Regions from separate parts of the Halomonas sp. G11 genome, predicted to be linked through region 1. Evidence: predicted binding sites of a transcription regulator. Region 1 holds the regulator's gene; the other holds the start of a gene.
The links. Region 1 encodes FliA, which starts transcription of late flagellar genes. Its sites were predicted from a motif close to CTAAAGTTNNNNNNNNNNCNGCCGATA; they were not measured.

Region 2: a site for FliA is predicted at 4,669-4,695, ahead of ADS46_RS04105 (FliC/FljB family flagellin). Genes of this name have one in related genera too.

Annotation. Positions count from the first base shown of each region.
Region 1 covers NZ_LYXG01000016.1:47,332-55,074, reverse strand. Annotated here, with positions in the region: gene ADS46_RS08820 (ribonucleoside-diphosphate reductase) at 1-520, opposite strand, end outside; gene ADS46_RS08815 (adenosylcobalamin-dependent ribonucleoside-diphosphate reductase) at 579-2,690, opposite strand; gene ADS46_RS08810 (hypothetical protein) at 2,885-3,460, shown strand; gene ADS46_RS08805 (OmpA/MotB family protein) at 3,467-4,147, opposite strand; gene ADS46_RS08800 (motility protein A) at 4,153-4,971, opposite strand; gene ADS46_RS08795 (RNA polymerase sigma factor FliA) at 5,067-5,768, opposite strand; gene ADS46_RS08790 (flagellar protein FlhE) at 5,799-6,206, opposite strand; gene ADS46_RS08785 (hypothetical protein) at 6,271-6,828, opposite strand; gene flhF (flagellar biosynthesis protein FlhF) at 6,825-7,743, opposite strand, start outside.
Region 2 covers NZ_LYXG01000007.1:26,021-33,763, forward strand. Annotated here, with positions in the region: gene ADS46_RS04090 (UDP-glucose dehydrogenase family protein) at 33-1,349, shown strand; gene fliD (flagellar filament capping protein FliD) at 1,550-2,902, shown strand; gene fliD (flagellar filament capping protein FliD) at 3,132-4,520, shown strand; gene ADS46_RS04105 (FliC/FljB family flagellin) at 4,768-5,973, shown strand; gene ADS46_RS04110 (tetratricopeptide repeat protein) at 6,103-7,743, shown strand, end outside.

The DNA of each region.
Region 1 (7,743 bases):
TGCCGTCCTGATCCAGAAAGCCGCGACGGTACAGAATCTGCTGGATCGACCAGGCAATGGCGGCCACCTCGGAATCATGGAACATGGGTTTGTTCCAGCGGTTCATCCCGCAGCGCACCAGGCCCTTGTCCCAGGCCACTTTGCGCAAGTCGGCCACTGCCTGGGTGACGTAACCGCCGCGGGCCGCCAGTGACAGGCTACGCATGGTCGCCGTAATCCACTGGTGTTCGCTGGAAAGCTGTCCGGAAGGGAAGAAAAACTCCACCGGGCGCTCGATGACCACGCGTTTGCCGCCGACCACGCCTTCTACCGGCATGAAGGACACCAGTAGATAAACCTTTTTGCGGCCTTCGGCGCCGACGTAGGAAATCTTTTCCGAGACGGCTTCCAGGGTGCCTTCCGGGCGCGACGGAATGCGCACCGTCAGCGGGTCTTCCTCGGGCAGGGTCGGGCTGGGCGCCGCTGGCTCCTGCTGCTTGATACGGTAACCGACGATTTTCGAGGTGATTTCAACAGTCATAACGTTCTCCACTTGGCAAAGGGGTGCAGGGCTGTGCGTGATGGGGCGTGGCCCGGCATCACCATTTGCCGTAGGTGCCTTCTTTCAGACCATCAAACAGGTTGGCGGCGTTGTGCTCTTCACCGTCGTAGATCACTTTTTCATCGCCGGTCAGTTCGAGGGTTTCACCGTTCTCCAGCTCAAACACATAGGTGGTGTTTTTCAGATCGTCTTCGCGCACCAGAACGCCCTGGAAGGCTTCCGGATTGAAGCGGAAGGTGGTGCAGCCTTTGAGGCGGCTTTCGTAGGCTTGCAAATAAAGGTCCTGGAACTTCTCGAACGCAAACTCGGTAGGCACATTGACCGTCTTGGAAATCGCCGAGTCGATCCATTGCTGGGCCGCCGCCTGCACCGCCACGTGCTGCTCGGGGGTCACCGCATCGGCGGTGATGAAGTAGTCGGGCAGGTCGCTGTCCACCGCGTCGGCGGCAATAAAGTGGCGATAGGCTGCCAGCTCGAAGGACACGACTTCGACCTGCTCCTTGGTCTTCTTGCCCGACTGGATGATATTGCGGAAATAACGGTGCGAGAACGACGGCTCGATGCCATTGGACGCATTGTTGCCCATGGACAGTGAAATAGTGCCGGTCGGGGCGATGGAGCTGTGGTGGGTAAAGCGTGCGCCGTGTTCGGCAAGTTGCGCCACGAGTTCGGGCTCAAGCTCGGCCACCTTGTTCATGTACTGGCTGTAACGGGCATGGAGAATACGCCCGGGCACCTTGTCGCCCACCTCATAGCCGTCCTTGGCCAGCTGGGGACGCTCGCGCATCATCTTCGGGGTGATCACGTGCTCTTCGGCAAGTACCGGCGCCATGCCCTTCTCTTGGGAAAGCTCCAGCGCCTGCTTCCAGCCTTCAATGGCCAGATGACGGCTGACTTCTTCGGTAAAGGCCAGCGACGCCTGGGAGCCGTAAGGAATCTTGAGCATGGTCAGCGTCGAGCCCAGGCCCAAAAACCCCATGCCATGGCGGCGTTTGGCTTCGATTTCGCGCTGCTGCTGGGGCAACGGCAAGCCGGCAATCTCGACCACGTTATCCAGCATGCGGGTGAAGATCGCCACGACTTTACGGTAGCGGTCCCAGTCAAAGCGCGGCTGGTCGCTGAACGGCTCAATGACGAACTGGGTCAGGTTGACCGAGCCCAGCAGGCAAGCGCCTTCCGGCGGCAGCGGCTGCTCACCGCAGGGATTGGTGGCGCGGATATCTTCGCAGAACCAGTTGTTGTTCATGCGGTTCACCTGATCAATCAAAATGAACCCGGGCTCGGCGTAATCGTAGGTCGAGGCCATGATGGTGTCCCAAAGCTCCCGCGCCTTGATCACCTCGACAATCCGGCAGGCCACGCGGCCTTCATCGTCGACCGTATAGCCTTCCTCGACCACCGGCCAGTCGCGATAGATGATGTCCTCGTCGCTGACATCGTCTTTCTCGCCGGGGTGGAGCGGGAAGGCCAGCGGCCAGTCGGCGTTATGCTTGACGGCCTCCATGAACTCGTCGGTAATCAGCAGGCTAAGGTTGAACTGACGCAGCCGCCCGGCTTCGCGCTTGGCCTGGATAAACTCACGCACGTCCGGATGGCCGACATCGAAGGTGCCCATCTGCGCGCCGCGACGGCCACCGGCAGAGGCCACGGTGAAACACATCTTGTCGTAGATATCCATGAACGCCAGCGGGCCATTGGTGCCTGCGCCAGCGCCGAACACAAAGGCCCCTTTATGGCGCAACGTGGAAAAGTCGTAGCCGATACCGGCGCCGGACTTGAGGGTCATTCCGGCGTCTACCACGGAATCCAGGATATCGCGCATCGAATCGCGAATGGTGCGCGACACTGTGCAGTTGATCAGGCTCACCGCGGGCTTATAGGCGTCAGCCCCTGCGTTGGAGAGAATCCGCCCGGCAGGCACCGCGCCATTTTCCAGCGCCCAGCGGAACTTCGGCAGCCACTCTTGCGCCTTGTCGCCTTCTACATCCGCCAGGGCTTTCGCCACCCGCTCGAAGGTCGCGCCCAGGTCCTGATCCACCGGCTGGCTATGGCGATCCTTAAGACGATATTTGGCATCCCAAATTTCCCGCGACGGTTCCTGAAGCGGGACATCGTTAGAGGTGTTCATAGCCTGGGTAGCAGTACTCATGTCGCGAAACTCCTTAGCGGCGTTGAAAATAGCGCTTGGTCAAAGCGATTATACGAGGCAACCGGGTGAAGTATAGTCTTGACTTTGCACTATATCGGCTGCTTTTTCATATTTTTTCTACCATATATAGAAAAATCAGCGCCTTAGTCTTTTGTCACCGTGCATCAGACGATAGGCTAAGGGTTTTCCAGATGATGGGCCTGATCATGCCGTTGATATCGCGTTTTCATTCCGCACTTGCTTACCCTGCGCTTGGCGCTGCGTTGGTGTTATCGCTGCCATCGGCGCATGCCGTGTCGTTTAACGTCGAAGACGACCAAACCCACGACCATTGGCAGTCGATGGCATTGACCCTCGGTAACGAGCGGCATTTTCGTGCCGTGGAAGCGCACAGCTACTCGGATGCCACCTTGAGCGTCAATGCCACCCAGGGCGTGTGCGACTTACCCTGGCTGGAGATGCGTGTCGAGCTGGAGGCCGCTCAGGGCGAAAGCCGAGCGGTTAATCAGGTGCCTGCGCGGCTACGCGTCGATGAGCGCGAGCGCATCCACAGCGTCGCCGAATTTATCACCGAGCGTGGCAATAACGGCTTTTATGCCCACTTTTATCTCAACGATATCGATCAATTGATCGCCGACATGAGCGTCGGCGAGCAGGTCTTCCTGGGCTTTGATCAGGGGGATGAAGACCCCTGGTACATGATATTCAGCCTGGAGGGCGCGGGAGAGGCGCTGGCAAGGATGCAGCGCCTGTGCCGGGATGCGTCTTAGCGGGGGTTAATTTTGGGTTGGCGGCTGCCTGAGCACCAGCTCGACGCGACGGTTGGCCGCCCGCCCCTGCGCTGTGGCATTACTGGCGATCGGCTGGGTATCGGCATAGCCAACGGCGCGCATGCGATCAACCTCGAGCCCCTGGCTATCCAGATGGCGGACCACGGCGATCGCCCGTGCCGACGATAGCTCCCAGTTGGAAGGAAAGCGCGAGGTCGAGATGGGCACATTATCGGTATGGCCTTCGACGGACACCTGTCCATCAAAGGCGCTGAGCACCTCGACAAGACTGTCGACGAGGTCACGGCCCTGCCCGGTGAGTTGCGCCCGGCCGCTGTCGAACAACAGGTTGTCGTTGATGCGCAGCGTCACCCCTTCCTGCCCCTGGGAAACGTCCACTCCCGGAATGCTGATACCGTCAAAGCGCGGCTGCAGGCCGCTGTGACGGGGCTCGATACCGGTCGCCAGTGATGCCAGAGGCAGGTCGGCGATCGCGCCGGGGGACGCTTCATCGACGCTGGCTTGCGAGCCAGCGTCGTTACCGCCGGGTGGCGCCAGCGAGAGCAGCAAGACAAACAAGGTCAGCAACAGCGTCAATACATCCAGATAGCTGGTCATCCAGCCATCGTCGCCACTGTCCTTGGGCAGTGGCGCTTCCAATGTATGGCGGGTATCCCGGTCTAGCATCCCGACTACCCCTTGGCGGGGGCGCTATTCGAGGCGCGCGGCTTCTTGACCTCCGGCTCGCGGATTTCGTCGTGGTAGTTGGCGACGAAGGAATTGAGCGTTTCTTCTATAAAGGAAGGTAGCCGCCGCTTGGTAATCAGGGAGATCCCCTCCAGCACCATGTTCATGGTGATCAAGCGCTCCTCGGTGCGCCGCTCGAGCTTCACCGCAATAGGTTTGAACACCAGGTTGGCCAGCAGGATACCGTAGAAGGTGGTCAGCAAGGCCACCGCCATGCGCGGGCCGATCACATCGAGATTGCCAGAGTCCATGACTTCCAGCATGTTGACCAGCCCCACCAGGGTGCCAATCATGCCGAAAGCCGGCGCATAAGTGGCCATGGTGCGGAATATCTGCGCTTCCGCGTGCTCACGCGCTTTTAGCCGCGCAATCCGCCAGCGCAACATATCGAAGATTTCGTCTTCTTTGGTGTTGGCGATCACCAACTGGATGCCGGTCCGCAAAAACGGATTGCGGGTGTTTTCGAGCTCTCGTTCAACGGCGCGGACATCGCCCTTGAACCACAGCCGGGACATGGCCACCAGCTCGTTGATGTCGTCACGCACATAGGTGTTTTCACGCCGGAAGACCAGCCCGACCAGGCGTACCACCCGCAGCACTTCCTTGAGAGGATAGCTGATAAAGGTGGCGGCAAGGGTGCCGGTGACCACGATGGCAAGCCCTGGCAGGTTGAGGAAGCTGCCCGGCGACTCGGCGGTGAAAAACAGGACGCTTACCAGCAGCAGGATGCTGGCGAAAATACCGATCAGCGTCGATGGGTTCATGTCGTGCTCCTAAAGCAATATAACGGGGCGCATCAGCGCTGAAACGTAAAAGCCGACTGCCGTTGCCCTGGCCGTCAGCGAAACATCAACAGACCCTAAACCGAGTCGTTTAACTTGGCACGCAGACGGCTGACCGCCTGACTGTGCAACTGGGAAACGCGAGACTCAGTGACGCCGAGCACGGCGCCCACTTCTTTCAGGTTGAGTTCTTCCTGGTAATACAGCGCCATGAGCAGTTTTTCCCGCTCGGGCAGCGCTTCGATGGCCGCCACCAGGGTTTCCCGCTGTTGGGCGTCGAGCAAATGATCGAAGGGCGAACTCACGGCTTCACGATTATGCGGTTCGCTGCCATCCGCCACCAGCTCTTCAAAGGGCAGCAACTGCCCGCTATTGGTGTCGTGCAATAACTGCTGATAATCAGCCAACGGCATATCCATGGCGTCGGCGATTTCTGTTTCTTCGGGGGGGCGCCCCAAGGATTGCTCCAGGCGCCTGACGGTTTCATCAACGGCTCGCGCCGAACGGCGGACGCTGCGAGGTAGCCAGTCACGGGTACGCAATTCGTCCACCATCGCCCCGCGTATGCGCTGGCTGGCAAAGGTCGCAAAGGTGGCGCCCTGAGTGGCATCGAAACGTCCCAGGGCTTCCAGCAACCCCATCATGCCTGCCTGGATTAAGTCATCCAGCTCTATACTGGCCGGCAACCTGACCTGAAGCGTCAAGGCCTGACGTCTCACCAGTGGCATGTACTCCGTCATCAGCTCACTTTGTTTGATCCTGCCTTGTGCTGTGTACATCCTATTGCCTCGCGGCTAAACCACCTGTGCTCACTGGTAATCTACTATCATCTGCAACCCTTTAACGCTAACGGGCCGCTGCCCTGGGTTTAGCGCAAATTGAAAATGCAGGGGCGTTGTCGCACTTATGCCGGATAAAGCACGGGTCTCCCCACGCATGCCCGATAACGACACGCAGCGCTCAGGATGGCATAGCCAGGCCTGTAGTGCTGCCCCGGGTGCGTGCTGGTACTGCCACTGGACTCGCTCAATGACCGCCGCTGGCGTGGTCGCCCCCGCTGGAGGGCGAACCGGTTCACTGCGGCTGGCACGGTCGCTCATGACCACCATGAGCCCGGGCACTTGTGTCACCCAACTGCTGGACGCGCCCTGAGCATAAGCACTGAGACCCAAGGCTAATACCAAAATGCTAATCGCATAACGCCAATAGCCTAGCATGCTTCATTCCTTCTCATGAGCGGATTAACCCCGATTATTAGACGCTTTACCGACGTTAGCTGCGTCAGCGGGCCAGCAACAGCAACTCGATACCCAGATAGTCCCCAGCCGCTTGCTGCAGGTTGGCCAATAGGCCTTGCCTGGGCAGATGGGGCTCATGCAGGGCCAGTAAGCGTTGCGGCCCGTTATGCTGCCTCAACTGTTTGAGTAGATGGTACATGCGTCCAAACGCATCGGCATCGCTGTTGACCCACAGCGCCCAGCGACGGTGTTGCTGACTGAGTGTCGCCAGTTCAGGCGCATCCGGCATCACGATCCGAATATCCCAGTCGGCCGGATCCCCGGCCCAGGCGCGCCCTAGCGCGGCCCACTGGCCAAGACGCGCGCTGACCTTGCGCGCCTCTACCGGCCCATCACCCGACAGCCCCGTGACCATTAACGGCGTTTTGGGCTTGGGCGGTGTGACAGGCGGCTCCATGGCCGCCGCGCTGGGCACCACCGGCGAGCGGTAGGTCATCGGCCCGGGTGATTCCGTTGCCTCGGGAGGCGCTTCGTCGCCCCGCTGCTGTCGCTGCAGATCCGCCCACTTGCGTAGCCCAGCGGCTTGGTCTCGTGCGCTCATGCCAGGCCCTCACGATTAACGCTACCCAGCTGGCGGATCGCATCACGGGCCATAAAGGCGTACACCAGCGCATCCAGCAATGCCGTATCGCGCCGACGGCGACGGCTGCTTAACAGGTTCAGCACATCACCGTGCAATCCACTGGCGGCCTCGTCCTCGGCGCAATCAAGGTGCCCGGCAATGGCGGCAATACCGCTGGCCATCAACAGGCGCACTTCAGGGCTTACTTCGCCGCTATCGGCGTCTTTCAGTTGCTGCCAGGCACGCCGTGTCAGCGCCGCCAGGCCTTCACTCTGCAGCTGGGTTACCAGCAGGCTTAGCACCTCGTTGCCCAACCGCGCGGGTGTGAGCCAGTAACGACGGGTGACCACCTTGGCACTTTCCGGGTCGCGCACTTCGCCATACCACGCCAGCAGCGCCCGCCCCTCTTGGTCGGTGACTTCGGCATAGGCCGTCCACAGAGCCATCGGCTGGCCACGGAAGCGCACATTGACGCGGTGGTTGAGCGTACTTTCGGCAAACAGCTGGCGCAGGGGATAGCGCTCGCCGTGCAAGTTTACCCTGAGTGCCGGGGGCGCCAGGCTGACCCAGGTCAGGTATTGGCTTTCTAACCAGGTCAACGCCTCGCTATCGGGTAACGCTGGCAGCAGGTGCACGGCGACACCATCGCGTTCGCTGAAGGTGGCCATGCGCGGCTGCCAGCCAGCGGGTTGGCGATGCTGCAGCCAGGGCAACGCCATCCAGGCGCCCTCGGCATCCAGCCCTATATCCGGCATCGCCCAATCACAGCCGCGCTCGTTGCGGCGGGGCGACCAGGCCATACCCAGCATGCGTTGGGGCGGCGGGTACCCCTCCAGCAACTCGTCCAGGCGCTGATCCTGCAACACGCTGGGCAGGTTAGCGATATCCCAGACG
Region 2 (7,743 bases), on a different contig from region 1:
GCCACCCGTATTGATGAGTGAGTTAACGCGGCATGCATATCAGTGTTTTTGGAACCGGTTACGTAGGATTAGTCGCAGGCGCCTGCCTGGCCGATGTCGGCCATCAGGTCACCTGCATGGACGTCAACGCCGAGCGGATCGCTCAGTTGAATGCCGGTGAAGTGCCCATCTTCGAGCCGGGCCTCAGCAATATCGTGGCGCACAATGTCGACGCCGGGCGGCTCAGCTTTACCACCGACGCCGAGCAAGCCGTGCGCGATGGTGAGCTGGTGTTTATCGCTGTGGGCACCCCGCCGGATGAAGACGGCAGTGCAGACCTCCGCTACGTGCTGGATGTCGCGCGCACCATCGGTCAGCACATGAACGATTACAAGCTGGTGATCGACAAATCCACCGTGCCGGTGGGTACCGCCGAGAAGGTGCAGGCGGCAATCAGCGAAACCCTCGCTGCCCGTGGCGTCGATGTGCCCTTTGATGTGTGCTCCAACCCTGAATTCATGAAGGAAGGCGCAGCGATCGAGGACTTCACCCGCGGCGCGCGGATTATCGTCGGCACTGAAAGTGATCGGGTAAAAGAACGCATGTACGAATGCTACGCGCCCTATAACCGTAACCACGAAAAACTGATGTTCATGAGCGTGCGCGCAGCGGAGCTGACCAAATACGCCGCCAACGCCATGCTGGCCACCAAGATCAGCTTCATGAACGAAATGGCCAACCTTGCCGAACGCCTCGATGTGGATATCGAAGACGTGCGCCGGGGTATCGGCAGCGACCCGCGTATTGGCTATCACTTTATTTACCCTGGTTGCGGCTATGGCGGCTCGTGCTTTCCCAAAGATGTGCAGGCCCTGGAACGCATCGCCCGCCAGTTGGGCTATACGCCTGCGCTGCTCAGTGCGGTGGAAACGGTCAACCTGCAGCAAAAACAGACGCTGTTCACCAAACTGCAAACATCACTGGGTAATGTGGCGGGTAAAACCATCGCCGTGTGGGGGCTTGCCTTCAAACCCAATACCGACGATATGCGTGAAGCGCCCAGTCGCACGCTGATGGAAGCGCTCTGGCAGGCAGGCGCCAAGGTGCAGGCCTTCGACCCTGAGGCCATGGCTGAATGTCGCCGGATTTATGGCGAGCGCGACGACTTGCTCCTCGCCGGCGACCGCATCCAGGCAGTGAAAGGCGCGGATGCCCTGGTGATCTGCACCGAATGGAAAGCATTTCGCAGCGTCGATCTGGAATGGCTGGCCAGCCAGTTAAACGACAAGCTGGTGGTGGATGGACGCAACCTATTTACCCCAAGTGCTGCCGAGGCGGCGGGGCTTAGGTACCTTGGCGTAGGGCGCTAGCGTGCACTCGCACACGCTTGGTTACATTTTGGTACAGAAAAATTGGCTAGAATGTTCAAGGTTGTACTTTCTAGGCCGAGTTATAATCAGTAACGACATAGAACATATTTGACGTTGGCAACACGTCAGCCCGATAAGGTTTATGAATGGGCGCTAATGAAGGCGGTTGCTCCACTCGTTTCAAAAAAGGCGGTTAGCTTATGGGTGCTATTTCTTCTCTCGGTATAGGGTCAGGGTTGGACCTGAACGGCTTGCTCGATCAGCTCAGAAGCGCTGAACGAGAAAAGCTCGTCCCGATAGAGCAGCAAGTAAATACCGAGCAAACCAAGATTTCGGCCTATGGCAAGCTTGAGAGTGCGCTTTCGACGTTTCAGGATTCTGCCAGCGCTTTGGCGGACAGCACTCTCTTTGGCAGCCTGTCGGCCAATGTAAGTGGTGAGGCAGTCAGCGCTGCCGCCGATGAAACCGCTGTGTCCGGCAGCTACGACATCACCGTGAGCACCATGGCCACGCGCGGCACCTTGGCCTCTGACGGGGTAGATGACCCAGAGGCGGCGCTAACGACGGCCGATCAAAACATGACCTTTGCCTTTGGCGACGGCGGTGAAACGACGGTTGCCATCGCCGCCGACAGTTCGATGGAAGATATCCGCGACGCCATCAACGCGGATGAAAACGCGGGTGTCAATGCCACTATCGTCAACGATGGTACGCAAAGCCGTCTGGCGCTAAGCTCCCGTGAAACCGGTGCGGATGCGTCCATCAGTAACTTTACTTTCGATGGCGATGCACCATTTGCGGCTGACACAGCAAACACATTGCAAGACGGTACTGACGCTGCGCTGAACGTCAACGGTATTGATATTACTAGCTCAACCAATCAAGTGGAGGGAGCGATTCAAGGCGTTACGCTGAACCTGCAAAGCACGGGTGATAGCACCGTTGTTGTCGAGCAGGATACACGCTCTGTTCGTGAAGCAATCACGTCATTTGTCGATTCTTACAACGCGCTGAAAGAGGCAGCAGGCGAGCTGACAAGCTTTGACGAGGAGACAGGTCAAGCCGGGCCGCTCAATGGTGATAGCACGGTACGCACCGTTGAGTCTCGCATGCGTAGCGTGCTCAGCGGTAGTGTTGCACAAGAGGGCGAAGGATTCTCGATGCTTAGCCAGGTAGGCATTTCGCTTGAAGTGGATGGCACGCTCTCGCTGGATGAAGACAAGCTCAATGACGTGGTCGCTAATGACCAGCAGGCGCTCTCCGATTTCTTTGCGGGCGATGGCGATAATCCCGGCCTGGCAGGCCAGGTGGACACCGCCGTGGAGCAGATGCTGAGCAGCAATGGTACCGTGACTGGCGCGATCAGTGGTAGTGAAAGCCGTATTGAATCGCTCGAGAGTCGCTACACCAGCATGGAGCAATCCATCGGGCAGACCATCGACCGCTACCGTACCCAGTTTGGCCAGTTGGACGGCATGATCGCTGAGATGAACCAGACCAGTAACTACCTGACTCAGCAGTTTGCTTCGTTGGATGCTCAGTTGGGCCGCTAGCACTCAGACAATTCAGTTGGTTACGCTTAAAAGCCTGCCTTGCGCAGGCTTTTTTGCATCCTGAGGTCGCCATCAATATTTAAAGAAATAAAAAAGCGCTAAAGTTGCCTTCTTTTTGGCCGACAATCATAGTACATCTATTAAAACATCGAAAAAAGTAGAACACGGGCGGCCTGTTGATGGGCGCAATACGTGTTTGGTTTAGCCTTCTACACTGAGGACTCCCAGTATGGCGACGATAACCTCTCTCGGTATTGGCTCAGGCCTTGACCTAAACGGTTTGTTAGACCAATTACAAAAAGCCGAACGTGGAAAACTCACTCCCATCGTTCAACAGCAAGCGCAACAAAAGGCCAAGATTTCAGCTTACGGTCAGTTGCAGTCAGCGCTCAACAGCTTCCAGACAGCCGTCGAAGCGATTAACGATCCCAAGCTTTATCAAAGTCTTTCTGCCAAGGTAAGCGGGGCAACAATTTCTGCAACTGCCACGGCAGGCGCCCTACCCGGGAGCTACAGTGTAGAGGTATCGGCCTTGGCCACGGCAGGCACGCTTGCCTCTACCCGAGTCGCGGAGCAAGACACCGAGCTTGCCTTGCAAGGGGCTACTGGGATTAAGCTGACCGCCGGCAACGGCGATACTGTGACGGTGGCCATTGCCACTGGCAGCAGCCTGGCCGATATGCGTGATGCCATCAACGCTGATGAAAACTCCAGTGTTAATGCGACCATTATCAACGATGGCGAAGGCTATCGCCTGGCGCTTAGTGCAAAAAACACCGGTGCGGATGCGTCTATCAATGCCTTTGAATTTGTTGATGATCTGGGCGCGACGGCTGCCGGGCCTTTTTCCCAGGATGCCGCGACCCAGCAACCAGGCCAAGATGCAGCAATTTCAGTAAATGGCATCGCTATTACAAGTGCTAACAACCTTATTGAGGGAGCGATTCAAGGCGTTACCCTCAACCTTGATGGGTTGAGTATTGCCGTAGGCGAAACGGCTACTAGTACAGTTAAGGTAGAACGCAACACCCTGGCCGTGCGCGACGCCGTTGGTGAATTCGTCAAGGCCTACAATTCATTCAAAGCTACCATGGACAAGTTGACCAGCTTTAACAGCGAGACCGGGGATGCGGGTAGACTGCTGGGCGATAGTACCGCGCGAGCTGTGGAATCTCGCCTACGTCAGGCGCTTAGCACAAGCGTGAACGATGGCGAGTTTGGCATGTTAAGCCAGCTGGGAATCAGCATTGAGCGCGATGGCACTTTGGCGGTTGATGATGAGGTCATCAGCGACCTAGCCGCCAACAACCCTAATGCGCTGCAAGACTTTTTTGTGGGCAGTGACGCATCACCTGGGTTTGCCAGCCAGATGGGCACGACTCTGGAGCAATTGCTTGGCGACAACGGGCGGGTGAAAGGTGCGATTAGCGGCGCAGAAACCCGTATTGAGAGCCTGAACGAACGATACGAGCGTATGGAAAGCAGTATTGAGCGCACTATATCCCGCTACCGTACCCAGTTTGGCCAGTTGGATGCCATGATCGCCCAGATGAACAGCACAAGTTCTTATCTCACTCAGCAGTTTGATGCCTTGGACGCCCAGCTAGGTCGCGATTAATACCCGGAAGCTCTGGAAGATGAGCCGCTATTCAGCTAACCACAGGGCCTTTTGGTCCTGTGTTGGTCTTACCTGTCCTTTTGCTTCTGCAATTTGGCACTTTTCAAAATATTTCTATCCATATTTTTAAATTTTTTAGCCCGCAGCCCTAAAGGTTTTCCTCGCCTAGCCGTTAGTAAATATAACGGCACACAAGGTGGCCGAAAGCAGGCCTCAGGGCCAGTGTCCAAGCAAGGAGAATCACACCATGTCAGTGATCAATACCAACATCACATCAATGATCGGTCAGCAGAACCTGCGTGAGTCGCAGAATGCTCTGTCTACATCTATGGAGCGTTTGAGTTCTGGCCTGCGTATCAACAGTGCCAAGGATGATGCCGCCGGTCAGGCCATCGCCAACCGTATGTCTTCACAGATCAACGGTCTTTCCCAAGCACAGCGTAACGCCAACGACGGTATTTCCGTTTCACAGACGGCTGAAGGTGCACTCAACCAAGTCAACGACAACCTACAGCGCATCCGTGAGCTGTCCGTTCAGGCACAGAACGATACCAACAGCCAGGACGATCTACAGTCCATCCAGGGCGAGATCAACCAGCGTCTTAACGAGATCGACCGTATCTCGGAAGAGACTAACTTCAACGGCACTAAGGTACTGGCTTCTGACACCAAGCTGCAGATTCAGGTAGGTGCCAACGATGGCGAGACTATTGAGGTTTCCCTGGAAGAGATCAACGCTGATACCCTGGGCCTGAATAAGTTCAATGTTGACGGTCCTGAAAATGCTGCGGTAGCAACCACCAGTGCTGCTGATCTAGAGGACGCTAACGCGTATGTGGATAGTTCCACTGCCGTTGCAGCGTTTACCGCTAACACGACCGTCGATGGTACCCACTTTGGTCTTGATGCTGGCGACGTGAGCGGGGGTACAACAACCTTCATTGATGACGATGGTAACCTCTACGCCAAGGTAAATATCGATGGAACTACCTTGAGTGACGCTCAGGCTGACGATCTAGCCGAGCAGGGACTGCGCGTTGATACCAGCACCAGTGTCAATGTTGCCTATATGTCACTTGAAGCTGATGATGCCGCGGTAACTGCCGGTGGTACCTTGAGCTTTGATGCCACCGGTAACGATGCTAGTGACAACCTGGCCAGCCTGACCTTCGAGCGCAGCGCCAACCCGCTGGCGGCCATGGACTCCTCGTTGAACCAAGTGGATAGCCTGCGCTCCGACTTAGGTGCCATTCAGAACCGCTTCGAGTCGGCCATCACTAACCTGAGCACTAATGAGACGAACCTCTCGGCGGCCCGTTCACGGATTGAAGATGCCGACTATGCCAAGGAAGTAGCTAATATGACCCGCGCGCAGATCTTGCAACAGGCCGGCACTTCTGTTTTGGCACAGGCTAACCAGACCCCGCAGAACGTCCTTTCCCTGCTGGGCTAAAACTTCGCATCAACGCGAGCTTACGGAACGGGATAGCCATCGGCTATCCCGTTTTTCGTGGTTTTGAGGCACCCCGAGGCTGATAAAATGGCCTTTATTAGATCACCATCTTCGAGAGAGAAAAGCGATATGGCCAAACCCAAGCGTCGCCCCCCCACGAAATCGAACCAGCAAGCTCGCGAAAGTCAGCTCGAGCGTTTGGCGACCCGGTTCCTTGAGGAGTATCGGGCCAAGCGACTGGAGACGGCAGTGCCATTGGCACGCGAGATTACCGAGCATTTCCCCAAGGACTCGTTTGGTTGGAAGGCTCTAGGCACAGCTTTGATGGAAGCTGGCTCCCCCCAGGCCGCTGTGGCGCCGCTGGAACAAGCCCTCAAGCTCCAGCCGGAAAATCTCGAAGCCCTGACCAATTTGGGCAAGACATTGCAACAGTTGGGCCGCTACGAGGAAGCAGAGGCCCGCCTGAACCGTGCATTGAAGGAGGATCCCGATGACTACCAGGCCAATATGCACCTGGCGGGGATCCATCAGCGATATGGACGTCATGACCAAGCCTTGAAGTACTATGATCGTTCTTTAGAAAATCTTCCAGATGCAGTTCTGGCAAAGATGCGTAAGGCCTCTCTATTGGTCGAAAAGCGTGATTATTCCCAAGCACTATCAGTTCTCGAACCGCTTGCTGAAGAGAATCCAAAGTCGTTGGGAGTAATTAATAACCTAGCTAATTTATACGGCACCATGGGCCGTTTCGATGATGCTGAAAATCTGTATCGTAAGATTATAGAGTTGAAGGCAAATGCCTGGTTGGCCTTTTCGAATTATTACTTCACCGCGCACTATAATCCTCGGCATACCGCCAAAGACCTTCTCTCCATCGGTGAACAGTGGCAGTGGCGTTATGCGCCAGCGAAGCGACCATCTCGCCCGATCACCGAAAAGACGTCAGCTCGTTCACTGCGTATCGGCCTGATCTCGGCTGGCCTCAAGACTCATCCGGTCGGACAGATGATTCTTGGCGCACTGGAAAATTTGCCACCTGGCCAATTTCAGCTTTACGCCTACTCCGACAGTCTAGTAAACGATGCCACTGCGCGTCGTCTCAATTCCCTGATGCATCGCTGGCACGAAGTGCCACATATTTCCCATGGGGATCTGGCACAGATGGTGCGTGATGATTCCATCGATATCTTGATTGATATGACCGGGCATACCTCGGGTAGTCGTTTACCGGTAATTGCCAAGGAACCGGCGCCGCTAATCGTTAAATGGGTGGGGGGGCTCTTCAACACCACCGGGGTCGACGCCGTTGATTATCTCCTTTCCGATACCGTGGAAACCCCCGATGGTGTGGATGATGGCTATATCGAGAAGCTGATCCGCCTGCCTGATGACTATATCTGCTATACGCCGCCCCGCTATCTGAACGACGAGCCGGGTCTGCTGCCAGTCCTGAGTAACGGCCATCTCACCTTGGGGTGTTTCAATAATCCAGCGAAGATCAACGAAGTGCTGCTGGATCAGTGGGCGCAGCTGATGCACGCGCTGCCTAATTCGCGGTTGCTGCTCAAGGGTGGTCAATATACAGATGTCGACTATTGTGAACGACTGCATGTCCTTATGGAAAAGCAAGGCATCAACCGAGGGCGTGTGCTGCTGGAGGGGCCGGCTCCTCACAAGGAGCTGGTGGCCAATTACCGCCGTGTAGATATCGCTCTTGATCCTTGGCCCTACTCTGGTGGCTTGACCACCTGCGAAGCGCTCTATATGGGC